DNA from 3 places in the Roseomonas sp. TF40 genome. Region 2 is predicted to be linked to each of the others. Evidence: predicted binding sites of a transcription regulator. Region 2 holds the regulator's gene; each other region holds the start of a gene.

Region 1 (6,184 bases), 990 kb from region 2:
TCGAAGCCGTCGCGGTCATCGACATCGAGGCCGGTGATGCGCGGCAGCACGATGGGGTGGATGCGCCTTCCCATGAACAGCGACCCGCGCGCGCGCCAGCCCTCATGGCGGAAGATCTCGAGGTTGAAGGGCTGGTAGACCTTCTCGAATTCCGAGCGCCGCATCTTCGAGCGCTTCGGATCCCAGTTCGGCGGCGCGGGTTCCAGATAGCCCTCGGCATTGATGCGGTGCAGCCGCGCATCGGCCTCGGTGACGATGCGCACCGAATCGAGTTCAGGCCGGTCGCGCAGCGCGGCGATTCCCTCAGCCACGGCGGCCGGATCGCGGAAGGGGCAGGTGGGCTTCAGCCAGACCCAGATGTCGGGCAGCGGGATGCCGAGCGCAGGCAGCCGCGCATCGAGATCGGCGAGGATGTCCTCCTCCATCGCCGTGTCGGAGGCCGCCTGCGCGCCGCGCAGCAGCGGGCACTCGGCGCCATAGGCGCGGCCGATCTCGGCATAGCGGGGGCTGTCGGTGGAGAGGATGACGCGCTCGACCGGGATGGTGCGGCCGAAGGCGACGGAATAGGCCAGCAGCGGGTGGCCCGCGATGGGCAGGATGTTCTTGTCCGGCAGGCCCTTTGAGCCTGACCGGGCCGGGATCAGCGCATAGGCCCGCATCGTCTCATCCCGCCTTCCGCCGCTTCTTCGCCACCACCGCCGGCGCCACCGCACCTTCCCGCGCTAGGATCGGGGCGAGGAAGCGCCCGGTATGGCTGCCTTGTGTGGCGGCCACCTCTTCGGGCGTGCCGGCGGCGACGATCCGCCCGCCGCCTTCCCCGCCCTCGGGGCCGAGGTCGAGGATCCAGTCGGCGGTCTTGATGACTTCGAGGTTGTGCTCGATCACCACCACAGTGTTGCCCGTGGCGACCAGCGCCTGCAACACCTCCAGCAGCTTGCGCACATCCTCGAAATGCAGCCCTGTCGTTGGCTCATCGAGGATGTAGAGCGTGCGGCCCGTGGCGCGGCGGGATAACTCCTTCGAGAGCTTGATGCGCTGCGCCTCGCCGCCCGAGAGCGTCGTCGCCTGCTGGCCGAGATGGATGTAGCCCAGCCCCACATCGCGCAGCACGACAAGCTTCTCGCGGATCGCGGGCACGGCGGCGAAGAATTCCACCCCCTCATCCACCGTCATGTCGAGCACGTCGGCGATCGACTTGCCGCGGAACTTCACCTCCAGCGTCTCGCGGTTGTAGCGCTTGCCCTTGCAGGTGTCGCAGGTGACGTAGACGTCGGGCAGGAAGTGCATCTCGATCTTCAGCACGCCATCGCCCTGGCAGGCCTCGCAGCGCCCGCCCTTGACGTTGAAGCTGAAGCGCCCCGGGGCGTAGCCGCGCGCACGGGCTTCCGGCATCTCCGCGAACCAGTCGCGGATCGGGCCGAACAGGCCGGTATAGGTGGCGGGGTTGGAACGCGGCGTGCGGCCGATCGGCGACTGGTCGATGTCGATGATCTTGTCGAGATGCTCGAGCCCCTCGATCCGCTCATGCGGCGCGGGCACCTCGCCGCTGCCCATCAACCGGCGCGAGGCGGCCTTGAACAGCGTCTCGATGATCAGCGTGGACTTGCCGCCGCCAGAGACGCCGGTGATGCAGCAGAAGGTGCCGAGCGGAATCTCGGCGGTCACATCCTTGAGGTTGTTGCCCCGCGCGCCGACCAGGCGAAGCATGCGCTTCGGGTCCGCCGGGCGTCGCTGCGCCGGCATCGGGATGCGCCGCGCGCCGGAGAGGTACTGGCCGGTCACGCTCTCGGGATGGGCCTCGACCTCGGCCGGCGTGCCCTGGGCGATGATGCGCCCGCCGCCCTTGCCGGCGGCGGGGCCGATGTCGATCAGATGGTCGGCGCTGCGGATCGCGTCCTCGTCATGCTCGACCACCAGCACGGTGTTGCCGATGTCGCGCAGGCGCCGCAGCGTCTTCAGCAGGCGCTCATTGTCGCGCTGGTGCAGGCCGATGCTGGGCTCGTCCAGCACATAGAGCACGCCGGTCAGCCCGCTGCCGATCTGGGAGGCGAGGCGGATGCGCTGCGATTCGCCGCCCGAGAGCGTGGCCGAGGCGCGGCCGAGCGAGAGGTAGTCGAGCCCGACATCGACCAGGAACTGCAGCCGCTCCTCGATCTCGCGCAGGATGCGGCGCGCGATCTCGGCGCGCTGCGGGGTGAGCGTGGGCATCACGCCCGCGAACCAGTCCCGCGCCTTGCGGATGGAGAGGTTGTTGACCTCGCCGATATGGCAGGACGCCACCTTCACCGAGAGCGATTGCGGCTTCAGGCGATGCCCGTTGCAGGCCGGGCAGGCGCGGTCCGCCTGGTAGCGGGAGAGGTCCTCGCGCACCCAGGGGTTGTCGGTCTCGCGGTAGCGGCGCTCGAGATTGGGGATCACGCCCTCGAAGGCCTTCTTCACCTCATAGGCGCGCAGGCCGTCCTTGTATTTGAGCGTCACGATATCCTCGCCCGTGCCGGTCATCACGGCATCGCGGAAGGATCGGGGCAGCTCCGCCCAGGGCGTGGTCATCGCCACCTTGTAGTGCCGGGCGAGGCTTTCGAGCGTCTGGTCGTAATAGGGCGAGGACGCGCCGGCCCAGGGCTGCACCGCGCCATCCTTCAGGCTCTTCGAATCGTCGGGCACCACAAGCTGCGGGTCGAAGAAGCTCTGCGTGCCGAGCCCGTCGCAGGTCGGGCAGGCGCCCTGCGGCGAGTTGAAGCTGAACAGCCGCGGCTCGATCTCCTCGATCGAGAAGCCCGAGACGGGGCAGGCGAATTTCTGGCTGAACACCGTCCTCTCGCCGCTATCCGCGTGCTCGGCATAGGCGACGCCATCGGCGAGGGCGAGGGCGGTTTCCAGGCTGTCCGCGAGGCGCGCGGCGATGTCGCCGCGCACCACGATGCGGTCCACCACCACCTCGATGTCGTATTTCAGCTTCTTGTTGAAGGCAGGCGTCTCGGCGATCGGGTAGAGGGTGCCGTTGACCTTCACGCGCTCGAAGCCGCGGCGCTGGAACTCCTGCAGCTCCTTCTTGAACTCGCCCTTCTTGCCCTTGGCCACCGGGGCGAGCAGCAGCAGCCGCGTGCCCTCCGGCATGGCCAGGATGCGGTCCACCATCTGGCTCACCGTCTGCGCCTCGATCGGCAGGCCGGTGGCGGGGGAATAAGGCACGCCGACGCGCGCCCAGAGCAGGCGCATGTAGTCATGGATCTCGGTGACGGTGCCAACGGTGGAGCGCGGGTTGTGGCTGGTGGTCTTCTGCTCGATCGAGATGGCGGGGGAGAGGCCCTCGATGCTGTCCACATCGGGCTTCTGCATGAGCTGCAGGAACTGCCGCGCATAGGCGCTGAGCGATTCGACGTAGCGGCGCTGGCCCTCGGCGTAGATGGTGTCGAAGGCGAGGGAGGATTTGCCCGAGCCCGACAGGCCGGTGACGACCGTCAGCGTGTCCCGCGGGATGTCGATGTCGACATTCTTGAGGTTGTGCTCCCGCGCGCCGCGGATGCGGATCATGCCGCTCATGCCTGCCACCGATCATTGGGCGCGGCCCCCTGGCGGGATGCGCGCGACGTTCGCATTGTGTTCTATGGTTCTGCCACCATATACTTGGGCAGGGAAGGGGTTTCGCCACCCCCCCCGCGCCGGGTAGAACCGGGCGTCCTGTGGGGAGATGCGGCGCGATGGCCGGTGTGAACAAGGTGATCCTGGTGGGCCGGCTCGGCCGCGACCCGGAGGTGCGGAACTTCCAGAATGGCGGCCGCGTGGTGAATCTGCGCCTCGCCACCTCGGAGCGCTACAAGGACCGCGAGGGCAACATGCAGGAGCGGACCGAGTGGCACTCGGTCGCCATCTTCAATGAGAAGCTGGGCGAGATCGCCGAGAAATACCTCAAGAAGGGCAGCGAGGTTTACATCGAGGGCCAGCTCGAGACCCGCAAATACGAGAAGGATGGGCAGGAGCGCTACTCGACCGAGATCGTACTGCGCCAGTACCGCGGCGAGATCGCGCTGCTCGGCGGGCGCGGCGGCGGGGGCGGTGGCGACGAGATGGGCGGCGATTCGGGCGGCTATGGCGGTGGCGGGCGATCCGCCGCGCCGGCGCGCAGCGGGGGCGGCGGCTGGGACAACAGCGGCGGCGGGGGACGCAGCTCGGCACCGAGCCGCGGCGGCCCGCCGCGCGGCGGCAGCGACCTCGACGATGACATTCCCTTCTGACCGGCTGGGCCCGGTGGCGTGGTTTTCGCGCGGCCGGGCCCGTTGTCAGGTCCGTCGCACGCCCCCACGTCCCGCGGCATGAGTGAAAGCCACGCCCGGACGCGCAGCAGCGCCATCGAGATCATCCGCCGGCGCGTGCGGCTGTATTACGACGCCCGGCGCGCCCGGCACTAGAGCCGCGTGCCCCGTGCGGCGGAGGATGCCCTCAACGCCATCTCCCTCGTCTTCCCGCCGGGCGAGGCCTTCTTCGCCCGCTCGGTCGCGCATTATCGCGACCGGATCACGGATCCCGTCCTGAAGAATAGGCCGAGCGCTTCATCTACCAGGAAGCCATGCATTCCAAGGAGCACGGCCGGTCCAACGCCGTGCTGCGGGAAGCCAATGTGCTCGGCACCGAGCTGGAGACGGCGACGCGGATCTTCGTGTGGATCGCCTCGCGCCTCTCGCTGCCCTCCACGCGCCTCGCCATGACCTGTGTGCTGGAGCACTTCACCGCCATGGTGGCCGAGCGCCTGCTCGCCTGCCGCTGGCTGGACCGCGAGGGCACGGATCCGGAGTTCCGCGCCCTGTGGATGTGGCATGCGGCCGAGGAACTCGAACACAAGGCCGTCTGCTTCGACGTCTACCGGCACATCTTCGGCACTGGTGTGCTGGCCTGGCTGCATCTCTGTTTCGCCATGCTGGTCATCACCCTGTTCAACGGCACGGGCATCCTGGTGGCCTTCGCCGTGGTCCGGCTACGGGCCTGGTGGGGGCGCCTGCGCCGCCGCGGGCAGGGGACGGCACCCGCCGCCACGAAGGGCCCGAGCCTCTCGATCCTGCTGACCGGGCTCGGGCCGCGCCGGTATTTCGACTTCTATCGCCGCAACTTCCACCCCTGGGACCATGACGACCGGGCGCTGCTCGAGGCATGGAAGGCCGAGAATCCCGGCTTCGGCCTTGGTGATCCCGCCGCCCGGCCCGCCGCCGCCTGACCGGCCCTCAGCCGCGGTCGAAGCGGAGCAGGCTGTAGCTCAGCATCCCCGTGCGCCCGGCGAGATCGAGCGCCCCGAGGCTCGCCCCGCCGACGATCCGGAGGCGTCCTGCCACCTCCGCCTGTCGCATCATCCGCCCGAGAAAGGCGTAGGTCGGCAGGATGTGGCGGGTGATGTCCCGGCGGGTCGTCTCTGTCAGCCCGGCAGCCGCGGCCAGGCGGCGGTAGCCGGCGGCGGAGCAGGAGACATCGCAGGCGCCGAACAGCGGCACGCGCCGCAGGCCCAGGCGCATGCCCAGAAGCAGCACCGGAACGCAGGCCTCCGCCGGCACGAAATCCGACAGCACCAGAACCCCCCCGGCCGCAGCACGCGCCGCACCTCGGCGAGGAAGGCGCTGCGGGAGGGGAAGTGGAAGATGCACTCCACCGCCAGCACCCGGTCGAAGCTGGCATCGGCGAAGGGCAGGGTGCAGGCATCGGCGGCGACGAAGGTAGGCGGCGCGCCCACCCCCTCCTGCGCCAGGGCGGCCGCGCGCCGCAACTGCCGGGCATCGATGTTGAGGCCGACCAGGTCGAGTCCCGCCCCCTGCGCGCGCAGGCTGGCCAGCGTGCCGCCGAAGCCGCAGCCGGCGTCCAGCACCCGCATCCCGGGGCGGATGTCGGCCATCGCCAGCAATTCCTGGCTGAGCCGCTCCGCCGCCCGGCCGTAATCCTCGGGCGAGTCCGGTTGGGCGGCAGCGGGGTCGGGCCAATAGCCCCAATGGATGTGGCGGCCGAAGCTGTGTTCCAGCGCGGGCGTCCCGCGCGCGAGATGCGTCAGCAATTGGTCGATATAGGGCAGGCTCATGGTGCGATTTCTCCCGCCGGGTCGCCCCGGTGTCGCACATCCCCGTTCGCTGCCGGTAGCCCCTCGGGCCGGAGCAGGGCAGGGGCGAAGTTTCGCCGCATCCGCGCCCGGCACCCTTTCGCCAGGGCG
Region 2 (6,184 bases):
CGTGCTGGCCCGGCCGGTGCTGGCGCGGCTGACCCAGCCGCCCGCCGATGTCTCCGCCATGGATGGCTATGCCGTGCGCGCGGCCGATGCCGGGCTGGGTGCGAAGCTCGCCCTGATCGGCGCGGCGCCAGCCGGCCACCCCTTCCCCGGCACGCTCGGCCCTGGCGAGGCGGTGCGCATCTTCACCGGCGCCTTCGTGCCGCCGGGCGCGGATGGCATCCTGCTGCAGGAGGACGCAGCCGAGGCCGATGGCATGGTCGAGGTGCGCGAAGCCGTGCAGCCCAAGCGCTGGATCCGCCGCCAGGGCCTGGATTTCGCCATGGGCGAGGTGCTGCTTGGGGCCGGGCGCAAGCTCACCGCGCGCGACATCGGCCTCGCCGCAGCGGCCAACCACGCCTGGCTGCACGTCCATCGCCGCCCGCGCATCGGCATCCTCGCCACGGGCGATGAGATCGCCCTGCCCGGCGAGCCGATTCCCGCCGGCGGCATCGTCAGTTCCAACGCCCATGCCCTGGCCGCGCTGGTCGCCGCCGGGGGGGGCGAGCCGGTGGTGCTGCCCATCGCCCCGGATGACCGCGACGCCATCGCCGCGGCCGCCGCCGCCGCCCATGCCTGCGACATGCTGGTGACCACCGGCGGGGCCAGCGTGGGCGAACATGACCTGGTGCAGAAGGCGCTTGGGGATGATCCGTCCCTTGGAGGCTTCGCGCTGGATTTCTGGAAGATCGCGATGCGGCCGGGCAAGCCGCTGATCTGGGGCCGGCTCGGCCGCACGCCGGTGCTGGGGCTGCCGGGCAACCCGGTCTCCGCCCTGATCTGCGCCGTGCAGTTCCTGTTGCCGGGCCTTGCCGTGATGCAGGGCCTGCCCGGTGGCGCCCCGCCCACGGTGCGGCTGCGCACGGGCGCGGCGCTGGCGGCCAATGACAAGCGATTCGACCATCTGCGCGCGAGCCTCGCGACTGATGCGGCCGGGCAGCGCATCGCCACCCCCTTCGCGCTGCAGGATTCCTCCATGCTCAAGACCCTCGCCCGGGCCGAGGCGCTGATCCTGCGCGCCCCTTATGCCGAGGCCCTGCCCGAAGGCGCCGAGGTGGAGGCGATCCTGCTGGCTGATCTCGGAATCTGAGATCACGCCTGTGGAAAAGATTTGACGCGACGCGGAGAACCTTCATAGAACACCGGGGCTGGTTGCTTGTTTGTTCGTCGCACCCCGGGTGCGATGGGCTTTCCGGGTGCAGGGGTGCCCGGGCGGCAGGCGATCAGGGCCGGAGATTGCCATGCTCACCCGCAAGCAGCTTGAACTGCTCACCTTCATCGACCGCCATCTGCGCGCCACCGGCTTCTCGCCCTCCTTCGAGGAGATGAAGGAGGCGCTGCAACTCAAGTCGAAATCCGGCATCCACCGCCTGATCACGGCGCTGGAGGAGCGCGGCTTCCTGAAGCGGCGCGCGCATCGCGCCCGGGCGCTGGAGGTGCTGCGCCTGCCCGAGAATGCGGCGCCGCGGCGCAGCGAGCAGCCGATGATGCCGCCGCCCATCGCCGTGCCGAGCGGACCCGCGCCCAACGTCATCCGCGGCAATTTTGCCACCGGCCCGCTCGCCACGCCGGCCGGCATGGGCAAGCCGGCGAATGAGGGCGCGGCGGTGGCCCTGCCGCTCTATGGCCGCATCGCCGCCGGCCTGCCGATCGAGGCGATGCGCGACAGCGGCACTTCGGTGGAGGTGCCCGCCGCGCTGCTCGGCGGGGGCGAGCACTACGCCCTGGAGGTCGCCGGCGATTCGATGATCGAGGCCGGGATCCTGGATGGCGACACGGTGATCATCCGGCGCGGCGACACGGCGGAGAACGGCGCCATCGTGGTGGCGCTGGTCGATGAGAATGAGGTGACGCTGAAGCGGCTGCGCCGGCGCGGCAATTCGGTGGCGCTGGAACCCGCGAACCGCGCCCATGAAACCCGGATCTTCGGCCCGGACCGGGTGCGGGTGCAGGGGCGGCTGATCGGCCTGCTGCGGAAGTATTGAGCCGGCGCCCCCCCCCCGCCGCGCGGGCGGGGGGAGTGCCCTGGATCTCAGTAGGGATCCCACTCGGCGAGGCGCGCCTCGCGCCGCGCATGCAGGCGCTGCCAGACCCCGACCAGGGTCGCGCCCAGGATCAGCCCGGCCCCGAGCCAGACGGCATCGGTGATCACGGCAGGCAGCCAGTTCACGACGGGCATCGCGCATCTCCTTCTGTGTGGCGCTGCCTCGATCCTGACTCCGAGAGATTAATGCTGGATTAGCGGCCCGCCGCGCGCGGGCCCGCGCCGCCGGGGTCGAGCGGCGCCAGGGGCAGTGCCTCCGGCCGGCCGGGCATGGGCACAGGCGGCACCCAGGGTCGCTCGCCGCGCCAGCCGCGATCCGAGACCACCTGCACCCCGCCTGCCAGCCAGGCCGACTGCGCGCCCTCGCGCCAGACGGTGAAGCGGTCGATGCTCACCCCCTGCGGACAGCGCGGGCGGATCGGCTCCGTCGCCACCAGCAGCCCGGCCTGCCCGCAGGCGGCGGCAAGGGCCATGGCATCGACGGGCACGCCCTGCCGCGCCGCGCCGCGCGGCGGCGGGGCCGTGCGGAGCAGCACCGCCTCGGCCGCCGCCGCCCGCGGGCGGAAGCGGCAGGCGGCGGGCGTGCAGGCGATGGCCCCACCCGCCACCTCGCCCTGTTCGGGCAGGGGCAGGAAGCCGGGGATGGCGAAGTGGCGCGCCCAGGCCTCGCGCGTGAAGGCCGAGGCGCCGGGCATCTGGTGCAGATAGACCCCCTGCTCCGTGCGCAGCGCCACCAGCCGCCCCTCGGCCGAGACCAGCAGATCCGGCGGGCTGGCCCAGAGGGCGGGGGTGAGCCCCGCCAGGATCATCGGCAGGCCGAGCAACCGCAACCGCGCCCGCCACAGGCAGAGCCAGCAGAAGCCGAAGGCCGCCAGCGCCAACCCCACGCCCGGGATCGGCGGCAGGGCCGGCGCCGCGCCAGGCCAGGCGGCGACGGCGCGGGCGATCGCCAGGATCCCCGCCACCCCCCAGCCCATCGGCACCAGGGCGAGGTCCTCCAGCCCCAGCGGCAGCAACAGCATCGCCGCCAGCCCCGCCGGCATCACCAGGAAGGAGGTCAGCGGCACCGCCAGCGCATTCGCCGCGATGCCATAGAGTTGCAGCCGGCCGAAATGGTGCAGCCCGAAGGGCGCCGTCGCTGCCCCGGCCAGGGCCGAGGTCAGCACGAGGCCCGCCAGCACCACCGCGAAGCGCCCCAGCCACCCCGGATGGTCCTGGCGGAAGCGCGTGAGCGCGCCGCGCCAGGCCTCATGCCCCGCGATCAGCGCCAGCACCGCGGCGAAGGACATCTGGAAGGAGGGGCCGAGGATCTCGGCCGGTGCCACCAGCAGCACGGCGGCGGCGGCGAGCGCGATGGGCCGCAGCGCCAGCGCCCGGCGCCCCGTCAGCAGCGCCAGCGTCACCAGCGCGGCCATGGCGAAGCAGCGCTGCATCGGCACCTGGCTGCCGGTCAGCACCATGTAGAAGAAGCCCGCCGCCAGTGCGGCCAGCGCCGCCACCGGCTTCCCGTTCAGCCGCAACGCCACGAAGGGCACGGCGGCGAGCAGGATGCGCAGCGCGCCGAACACCACGCCCATCACGATCGCCATGTGCAGGCCGGAGACGGAGAGCAGATGCGCCAGCCCCGAATCCCGCATCGCCACCATCTCGGCCGGCGGGATGGCGCTCTGCGTGCCGGTCAGCAGCGCCGCCGCCACCGCGCCGGCCGGCCCCGGAATGGCCGCCGCGACCCGCGCATCGAGATCAGCGCGCAGCCCCGCAAGCGGCGGCGCCACCCCCGCGCCGGGCAGGATCTCCGCCGGGCCGAGGGCGAAGCCCGAGCCCCCCTGGCCGGCGAAGAAGGCGCTGCGCTGGAAATCCCAGGCCCCGGGGAAGGCGGGCGCGCCGGGCTCGCGCAGCAGGGCGCGCACGCGCAGGGCATCGCCCGGGCGCGGGATCGCCGGGTCATCGGCGCGCAGCCGCACGCGCAGGGTTCGCGGCAGCGCCGCGCCCTCCCCCAGCCTGGGCTCGGCCAGGGTGACGCGCGTGCCCTCCGGCAGGCGCTGCACCTCCGCCACCACGCCCTGCAGCACCACCTGCGTCGCGGGCAGCATCAGGGGCGGGGGCAGGCGCGCGGCGTGCCAGGCGGCGGCGCCAAAGCCGAGCAGACCGGCCGCCACCAGCCCCAGCGCCCAGCCGGCAGTGGGGTGGCGCCGCCCCAGCGCGAAGGCCAGGAGGATGAGCGGCAGCGCCGCCCAGAGCGCGCCCGTGCCCGGCTCGCGCCCCTGCTGGAAATAGGTGAGCACCCCGGCGCCCAGCGCCACCGCCAGCCAGGGCGCGAGCCTGCCCTTCTGCGGCGCAAGCCCCGCCATCGCCCAGGCGCTGAGGCGCGCCGGCAGGCTGAGCCGCGGCACGGGGGCAAGCGAGACGCTCATCTCAACCCAAGGTGGTGCTTTCCAGCGCGTTGCGCAACGCCCTTCTGCGCCGGCCGCCGGTTCCGGCACCGGTCGATCCGGGCTAGGTAGGCGCAAACCGCTCTCAGACTGGAACCACGATGTCGGTCCGCACGCGCTTCGCCCCCTCCCCCACCGGCTACCTGCATGTCGGCGGCGCCCGCACGGCGCTGTTCAACTACCTCTTCGCGCGCCGCCATGGCGGGCAATACCTGCTGCGCATCGAGGATACCGACCGCGCGCGCTCGACCCCCGAGGCGGTGCAGCAGATCATCGACAGCCTCGCCTGGCTCGGCCTCAGCCCCGATGAGCCGCCGGTGATGCAAAGCGCGCGGGAGGCCCGCCATGCCGAGGTGGCACGCGAGCTGCTGGCGAAGGGCCGCGCCTACCTCGCCTATGACACGCCCGAGGAACTGGCCGCGATGCGCGCCGAGGCCGAGGCCGCCAAGCGCCCCTTCAAATACGATGGCAGCCGCTGGATCGGCCTCGACCCCGCCAAGGCGCCCGCCATCGCCCCGGTGATCCGCATCAAGGCGCCTTCGGGCGGGGAGACGGTGGTGGCGGACCTCGTGCAGGGCGAGGTGCGCGTCGCCAATGCCGAGCTGGACGACATGATCATCCTGCGCAGCGACGGCACGCCCACCTACCTGCACGCGGTGGTGGTGGACGACCACGACATGGCGATCACCCATGTGATCCGCGGTGACGACCACCTGACCAACACCTTCCGCCAATGCATGGTCTATGACGCGATGGGCTGGCGGCGGCCGCATTTCGCGCATATCCCGCTGATCCACGGCGCCGACGGGGCGAAGCTCTCCAAGCGCCACGGCGCGGTCGGCGCGCTGGATTTCGCCGAGCAGGGCATCCTGCCCGAGGCGCTGTGCAACTATCTGCTGCGGCTGGGCTGGGGGCATGGCGACACCGAGATCATCGCCCGCGACGAGGCGGCGAGGATCTTCGACCTCGCCGATGTCGGCCGCGCCGCTTCCCGCATGGATTATGCCAAGCTCAGCCATCTCAACGGCGTGTATCTGCGCGCCGCCGAGGATGACCGCCTGGTGCGCGAGGTGCTGACCCGCTTCGGCAAGCGGGGCATCCTCTTCGGCACCGACGCCGCGGCGCGGGTGCGCGCGCTGATGCCAGACCTGAAGGAGCGCGCGAAGAACCTCGAGGAGTTGACCGGCGCGGCGGTCTTCGCGGTGACCGACGGCGCGCCGCCGATGGAGCCCAAGGCGGCGGCGATGCTCACCCCCGAGGCCAAGGCGCGGCTCGCCGACCTCGCGCAGTTCCTGGGCGACGCGCCGTGGGAGCGCGCGGATCTGGAGGCCTGGCTGCGCGACTATGCGGAGGTGAAGGGGGTGAAGCTCGGCCAGGTGGCGCAGCCGCTGCGGATCGCGCTGACGGGCAGCACGCAAAGCCCGCCGATCGACGCGGTGCTGGTGGCGCTGGGCCGTTCGGAGGCGATCGGGAGGATCCTCGCGGCGGCCACCTGACGGGATTTCGTCTCAATTTGGAGATTTTGCGCGATTTATCTTGCGCTCCCCGGAGAGGAAGGTCTAAAAATTTGCTTAACGCACCGCTATTGGTGCGTTGAGACGGGACAGTTCCATGCCCAACACGTCCAAGACCTTCTACTGGGCCGCCGCTTCCATCGGTGTCGTCGCCTGGA
Region 3 (6,184 bases), on a different contig from region 2:
CGCCGGCCGCCCATGCCCAGACCCAGGCTCAGTCCGCGACGGGTGACTGGCCGAACCGGCCGATCCGCTGGATCAACCCTGGCCCGGCAGGCGGGGCGGGCGATGTCTTCTCGCGGCTGGTGGGCGACCGGCTCTCGGTGCGGCTCGGCCAGCCGGTGGTGGTGGACAACCGCCCCGGCGCGGGGACGAATATCGGCATGACGCAGGTCGCGCGCGCCGCCCCCGATGGCTACACGGTGGGCCTCGCCTCGATCGCCGCCAATGCCGCGAACAAGTGGCTCTACCGCAACATGCCCTTCGACCCGGAGCGCGACTTCGCCGCGGTGGGCATCATCGGCCTGGTGCCGAACATCGTCGTCATCCCGCCTGCCGTGCCGGCGCGCACCCTGCCGGAATTCATCGCCTGGGCGCGGGCGCAGAACCGGGCGATCAATTTCGGCTCGGTCGGCGCGGGATCCTCCCAGCATCTGGCCGGCAGCCAATTCCAGGTCATCACCGGCCTGACGATGCAGCACCTGCCCTATACGAATGGCGGGCAGATGAACACGGACCTGATGGAGGGGCGGATCGACATGCTCTTCCAGTCGATCTCGGCCGTGACGCAGCTCGCCCAGGCCGGGCGGATGCGCCCCATCGCGGTCAGCGGGGCCGAGCGTGTCGCCGCCTTCCCCGATTTGCCGACGATGCGTGAGCAGGGCATCGACATCGTCTCCACCGGCTGGTTCGGCCTGTGCACCCCGGCCGGCGTGCCCGAGCCGATCCTGGCGCGGCTTGAGACCGAGCTGCTGGCGGTGATGGATGAGCCCGCCCTGCAACAGCGCATCATCGCCGGCGGCGCGGTGCCCAAGCGCATGGGCCGGGTGGAATTCGCGCAGTTCATGGCGGAGGAAAGTGCCCGTTGGCGCGTCGTGATCCAGGCCGTGGGCGCCACCGCGGACTGAATCCTACAGCAGTTCGAGTTGCCTTGCCGGCGCGTTCGGCGGGCTGAACTGGCTGCAATCGAGGCTGGCGCTGACATCGCGCCGGCCATCCAGGCCGAAGCGGCGCAGCGCCAGCTTGAAGCGCTGCGCCAGCAGCTCCGCATAGGGGCCGGTGCCGGTCTGGCGCTGGCCGAAGCGGCTGTCATAGAGCGCGCCGCCGCGTGTCTCCCGCACCAGGGCGAGCACGCGCGCGGCGCGGTCCGGGTGATGTTCGCGCAGCCAGGCCTCGAACATCGTGCGGATTTCATGCGGCATGCGCAGCAGCACATAGCCGGCGCGGGTCGCCCCCGCGCGGGCGGCGGCCTCCAGGATCTTCTCGAGCTCCGCGTCGTTCAGCCCCGGGATCATCGGCGCGGCCAGCACGCCCACCGGCACGCCCGCGCGGGCGAGTTCCGTGATCACGCCGAGCCGGCGCAGCGGCGAGGCGGCGCGCGGCTCCATCACCCGGGCGAGCTTGAGGTCCAGCGTGGTGACCGAGAGGCACACATGCACCAGGTTGCGCTGCGCGAGCCGGCTGAGGATGTCGAGGTCGCGCAGCACGCCCGCGCCCTTGGTGACGATGGTCACCGGATGGCCGAAGCGCTCCAGTACCTCCAGCACCCGGCGCGTGATGCCAAGCGTGCGCTCCACGGGCTGGTAGGGATCGGTATTGGCGCCGAGCGCCACGGGGCGAGGCTCATAGCCCGGCTTGGCGAGTTCGCGCGCCAGCAATTCCGGCAGATCGGGCTTGAAGAGCAGCCTGGTTTCGAAATCCAGCCCCGGCGAGAGCCCGACATAGGCGTGGGAGGGCCGCGCATAGCAATAGACGCAGCCATGCTCGCAGCCGCGATAGGGGTTGAGCGAGCGGTCGAAGCCCAGATCCGGGCTGTCATTCCAGGACAGCGCGCTGCGCGCGGTTTCGCGGGTGAGGGTGGTCGGCAGGGGCGGCAGGTCCGCGAAATGCGCCTCCAGCGTCCCCCAGCCATCATCCCAGGCCTCGGTGGCGCGGCTCTCGAAGCGGATATCGGGGTTGGTGACGGCGCCACGGCCCTTCCGGGCGAGGGAGGGCAGCGGGGAGAAGGAGGGAGAGGCGCCGCCATCCGGCATGTTCGGACCCCATATTCGCGGTTTGTTCCTGCGCAAAATCGGGCAGAAGCGGCCCGCACGTCAAGAACAAAATGCGAATATCGGGATGTCCTGGGCATGGAATCGTGAGCGCAGATGGTTTGGCACTTCCCGCCGCCGCTGGCACCATGCCCGCAGCAGGTGGGACCCTCGACGTGGCGGCCTTGGCGGAAAAAGCAGTTCTCCATATCGGAACGCAGAAGACCGGCACGTCTGCGCTTCAGACCTGGTTGGCCCGCAATCGCCCCCTGCTGGCGGAGATGGGCTTTCTCTACCCGCTGAGTTGCAAGTGGATCCACGATGATTCGCATAATGCCCTGGCGGCCGCGATGCTGCAGGACCAGCGCCCTGGTGGCGGCGGCGAGGTCGCCCGCCTGCTCGGCGAGTTGTCGGCCGAAATCGGCAGCCGACCCGGGGCCGACCTGATTCTGTCCTCGGAGATGCTCGAGAAGGCGCCCCGCTTCGCGCCGGATGCGCTCATCCAACTACTGGACATGCTGCGCCGCCATTTTCGTCGCATCGACATTGTCTACTGCCTACGGCCGCCTGCGGAGCTTGTGGATTCGATCTTCCGGCAATGGGTCCAGGATCATCGGACACGCTATGGCGGCAACCCGCTTGCCATGGCGGAACAGGAGATCCCGCAGCTGGATTTTGCCGCCCTCGCGCGGTCCTGGCTGGACACGGGGCGCATCGCGCGGATTCGTGGCTATTGGTATGAAGGTCATGCGCCCGATGCGCATCTGCGCCGTTCGCTCCGGCTACTCGGTCTGCGGGCTGGTCCGGGCTGGCGGGACCAGGCGCGATCCGTTTGGCAGAACTGGTCGCTGGATGGGCGCCTGCTGCAAGTCAAGCACGCGCTGAACCCCCACCTTGCCGATGCGGAGGTGCATGAGTCCTTCCTCGTGGCGCTGCGTCATGTCGCGCGCCGCATGCCAGGCTGGAATGCGCGGACAACGATTTTCGATGCGCCCAGCCTGGCCGCCTTCCAGGCGAAGTGCCCGGGCCGGGACCTGACCTATGCGATCCAGATATCGGATGGTGGCGAGGCCTATCGCGCCAGGTCGATCGACGCAGCGCCGCCCACGCTCTTCATGCCGATTGATGCGCGAGGGGCCATGGAATTGCTGCGCGACCTTGCCCGCGAAGGGCAAGCCGCACCGCTCGACTGTCTCGAGAAGCTTGCCCTGCCGGGAAGCTGACGGCACGGGGAGCATATCCGGCATCGCATCTTTTCGAAATCGCATGTATGTTCGGAAAATAATATTCCGGATCAGCTTCTATGCGCCTCTCCAGACAGGATCCCGTCCTTCGGTCCATCCTCGCCGATCAGGTTCTGGATCGTCTGGAGGCAGCGTCACCCGACATTGCGGATGTCGAAGCCGCCCTGCGCGCCGCCGAGGCCGCGGGCGAGCCATTGCATCACCCGCTGTTCCTGCCTGAGCTCTACGAGGCCTGCCACCCCGACATCGCCGTGTCGGGCCTGGACCCCTTACTTCACTATGTCTTTTTCGGTGCGGCAGAGCGGCGCAACCCCCATCCGCTCTTCGATGTTGCCTTCGCCTGCGCGCAGCGGCCCGACCTTCCGCCGCGTGAGATCTTCGCGGCCTTTCTGCAAGGCGAGGCGCTGCTGCGGTTCAGCAAACTGGTGAATGTCGAATTCATGGCAGGCAGAGCGGAAACGGATCTGACGCCGTGCGAATGCTTCGCGCGCGTCGCCGATCCGGATGTTGCCCTGGCAGACCAGCCCCACCCCCTCTTCCTGCCGGATTTCTACCGGCTCGCCAATGATGGGACGCCTGCATTCAGGAACGAGTTGATCGACTACGTGCTCGGCAACCGCCCCGGTGCTTGGACCCATCCGCTGTTCTGCGGCGAGTACTACATCCTCTCGGGCGAAGCCGCGCTGTCCTGCACGCCGCTGCAGCATTACCTCGACACCTGGCACGAGTGGAAGCGCGCCACCGCGCCATGGGTCGATCTGTCGCATACCAACCATACCAACGCGATGGCCGGTGTGGGGGCAGCGGAGGATCCGCTGAGCACCGTGCTGCTGGCCGTGCCGGATCCACGCCTGACGACCCATGCCCACCTTGTGCACGGTGCCATCGCCCCCGCCTTCGCGGCACCTGGCCAGCAAGGGGCGAGCAGCGTGCCGCACCTGGTGGGGGCGGCCATCACCGGCTTCCTGGAAGACGCTGCCTTTGCCTCTCCGCAGTCGCCGGCGCTATCCATCATCATCCTCAACTACCGAAAGACGGTGCTGACCATCTTCAGTGCTTTCGCGGCGCTGGCCGCCTTCAGGGGACAGCCGGTCGAGATCATCGTCGTGGACAATGGCTCGACGCCCTTCGAGTTCGAGTGGATGGGGCGCATTCTCGGCCGGCATCCGGCCCTGCGCTTCGTCAAGCCGGAGGAAAACCGCTTTTTCGGCGAAGGCAACAATCTGGGCATCGACGCCGCGCGCGGCGGCCACATCCTGTTCCTCAACAATGACTGCTTCCTGCACCCTGACTTCGGCGAGTCCTGCGCCGCGATCCTGCAGGCGGGCGAGGATCAGGTCTTCGGCGCCGTCCTGTATTTTCCCGATGGCACCATCCAGGAGGCCGGAGGGCTCGTCTCGGATTGCGGGCAGGTGATCCAGCGGGCCAAGCATCTGCCGGCTGCCATGGCTGCGCGCATGACCGGACCGATGGAGGTGGACTACTGCTCCGCCGCCTGCCTGGTCGTCGCGCGGGAGGTTCTCGATCGCGTCTGGGGCTTCGATCCGTTGTTCGAACCCCTCTATTTCGAGGACACCGACCTTTGCATGCGCATACGCCAGGCTGGCTGGCGGCTGCGTGTGCATCCGAGCCTGCGCGCGACCCATATCGAGAACGCCTCGACGCGCGAATTCCTGGGCAAAGACTTCAATCCCCTGATCGCATCGCAGCGCCGCAAATTCACCGATCGCTGGTTCGGGCGGCGCCATGACCTGGCGGCGGTGCCGAAGAAACTGCCGGCGCCGCTTGCGCCGGACGCACCGCTGGCGATCTTCGCCACGCCCTTCGACATCGCGCTCGGGGGCGGCGAGCGCTATTTCCTGGCGTCCGCCGCGGCGCATGCGCGCAGTCATCGCATTGTCATCGCTGGACGCATCCGACCGAGCCGGGCGAGGCTCCGCTTCGCGCTGCGCGAGTTGGGGCTGGAGGACTTCCACTTCACGACGGCTGACTTCCAGGCCGCATCACAGATGCCCGCGCCGGAGCTCCTGTTCTGCATGGGAAACGAGATCGAGCCGGTCCTGCCCCCCTTTGCACGCATCAACCTGTTCCACCTGCAGTTTCCCTTTCCTTACCGCAACGTCGGGGGCTACCTGCCGCGCCACTTGCCCGGCTACGACACCATTCTCGTCAACTCGTCATACACAGCAGCCTGGACGCTTCGCGCCCTTGGCAGGCTGCCGCAGCTTGCCGCGCCCCCGGTCATGGTCCTGGCGCCGCCGGTCCGCAGCGATGCCGCGCCCGATCGCCCGCCGCGCGATTTTTCCCTGGTGACCGTCGGCCGCTTCTTCCGCGCGGGTCATTCCAAGCGCCAGGACATCTTCCTCGACATCGTGGGGGCCGTGCGGCGTCGTACCGGACTGCAGGTCAAGGCGCGTCTCGTCGGTGCCGTGCATAATTCCGACGACGCGCGCGCCTATCTGGCGGAGATCGAGGCGCGTGCCGCGGCAATGGGGGAAGTGGAAGTGTTGCGGGAGGCTTCGCGTCAGGATCTCGAGGCCGCCCTGGCGCGGAGCACCTTCTACATCCACGCAGCCGGGTTCGGCGTCGCAGCCGACATCCACCCGGAGCGGGCCGAACATTTCGGCATTGCCGTGGTCGAGGCCCTGCGGGCCGGGTGTATCGCCGGTGTGTACGACCTCGGTGGCCCTGCAGAGATCCTGGCGGAGGTGGGCGGCGGCTTCACCTACAGGACAGTCGAGGAGGCGGCAGGCCGGATCGCGGCGCTGATATCCGGACGCATGGCGGAGCCTCAAGTGAACCAGTCTGCGCTCGCACGGCTGAGCGACGACGTGTTTGCTGAATCGCTGCGCCAGCTTACGGGGCCAGTCCCGGCGC

What was found. Region 2 encodes LexA, which represses DNA repair genes until DNA is damaged. Its sites were predicted from a motif close to TGTTCTANNTANGTTC; they were not measured.
Region 1: a site for LexA is predicted at 3,591-3,606, ahead of uvrA (excinuclease ABC subunit UvrA). Genes of this name have one in related genera too.
Region 3: a site for LexA is predicted at 2,079-2,094, ahead of AC2D9U_RS15610 (PA0069 family radical SAM protein). Genes of this name have one in related genera too.

The regions. Positions count from the first base shown of each region.
Region 1 is NZ_JBXVVR010000001.1:52,199-58,382, forward strand. Features, by position in the region: gene AC2D9U_RS00275 (glycosyltransferase family 29 protein) at 1-659, opposite strand, end outside; gene uvrA (excinuclease ABC subunit UvrA) at 664-3,543, opposite strand; gene ssb (single-stranded DNA-binding protein) at 3,702-4,235, shown strand; gene AC2D9U_RS00290 (metal-dependent hydrolase) at 4,553-5,209, shown strand; gene AC2D9U_RS00295 (class I SAM-dependent methyltransferase) at 5,405-6,055, opposite strand.
Region 2 is NZ_JBXVVR010000001.1:1,042,799-1,048,982, forward strand. Features, by position in the region: gene AC2D9U_RS04455 (molybdopterin molybdotransferase MoeA) at 1-1,126, shown strand, start outside; gene lexA (transcriptional repressor LexA) at 1,278-2,021, shown strand; gene AC2D9U_RS04465 (hypothetical protein) at 2,069-2,215, opposite strand; gene AC2D9U_RS04470 (ComEC/Rec2 family competence protein) at 2,275-4,494, opposite strand; gene gltX (glutamate--tRNA ligase) at 4,614-6,008, shown strand; gene AC2D9U_RS04480 (hypothetical protein) at 6,124-6,184, shown strand, end outside.
Region 3 is NZ_JBXVVR010000005.1:122,258-128,441, forward strand. Features, by position in the region: gene AC2D9U_RS15605 (Bug family tripartite tricarboxylate transporter substrate binding protein) at 1-941, shown strand, start outside; gene AC2D9U_RS15610 (PA0069 family radical SAM protein) at 945-2,066, opposite strand; gene AC2D9U_RS15615 (hypothetical protein) at 2,213-3,286, shown strand; gene AC2D9U_RS15620 (glycosyltransferase) at 3,367-6,184, shown strand, end outside.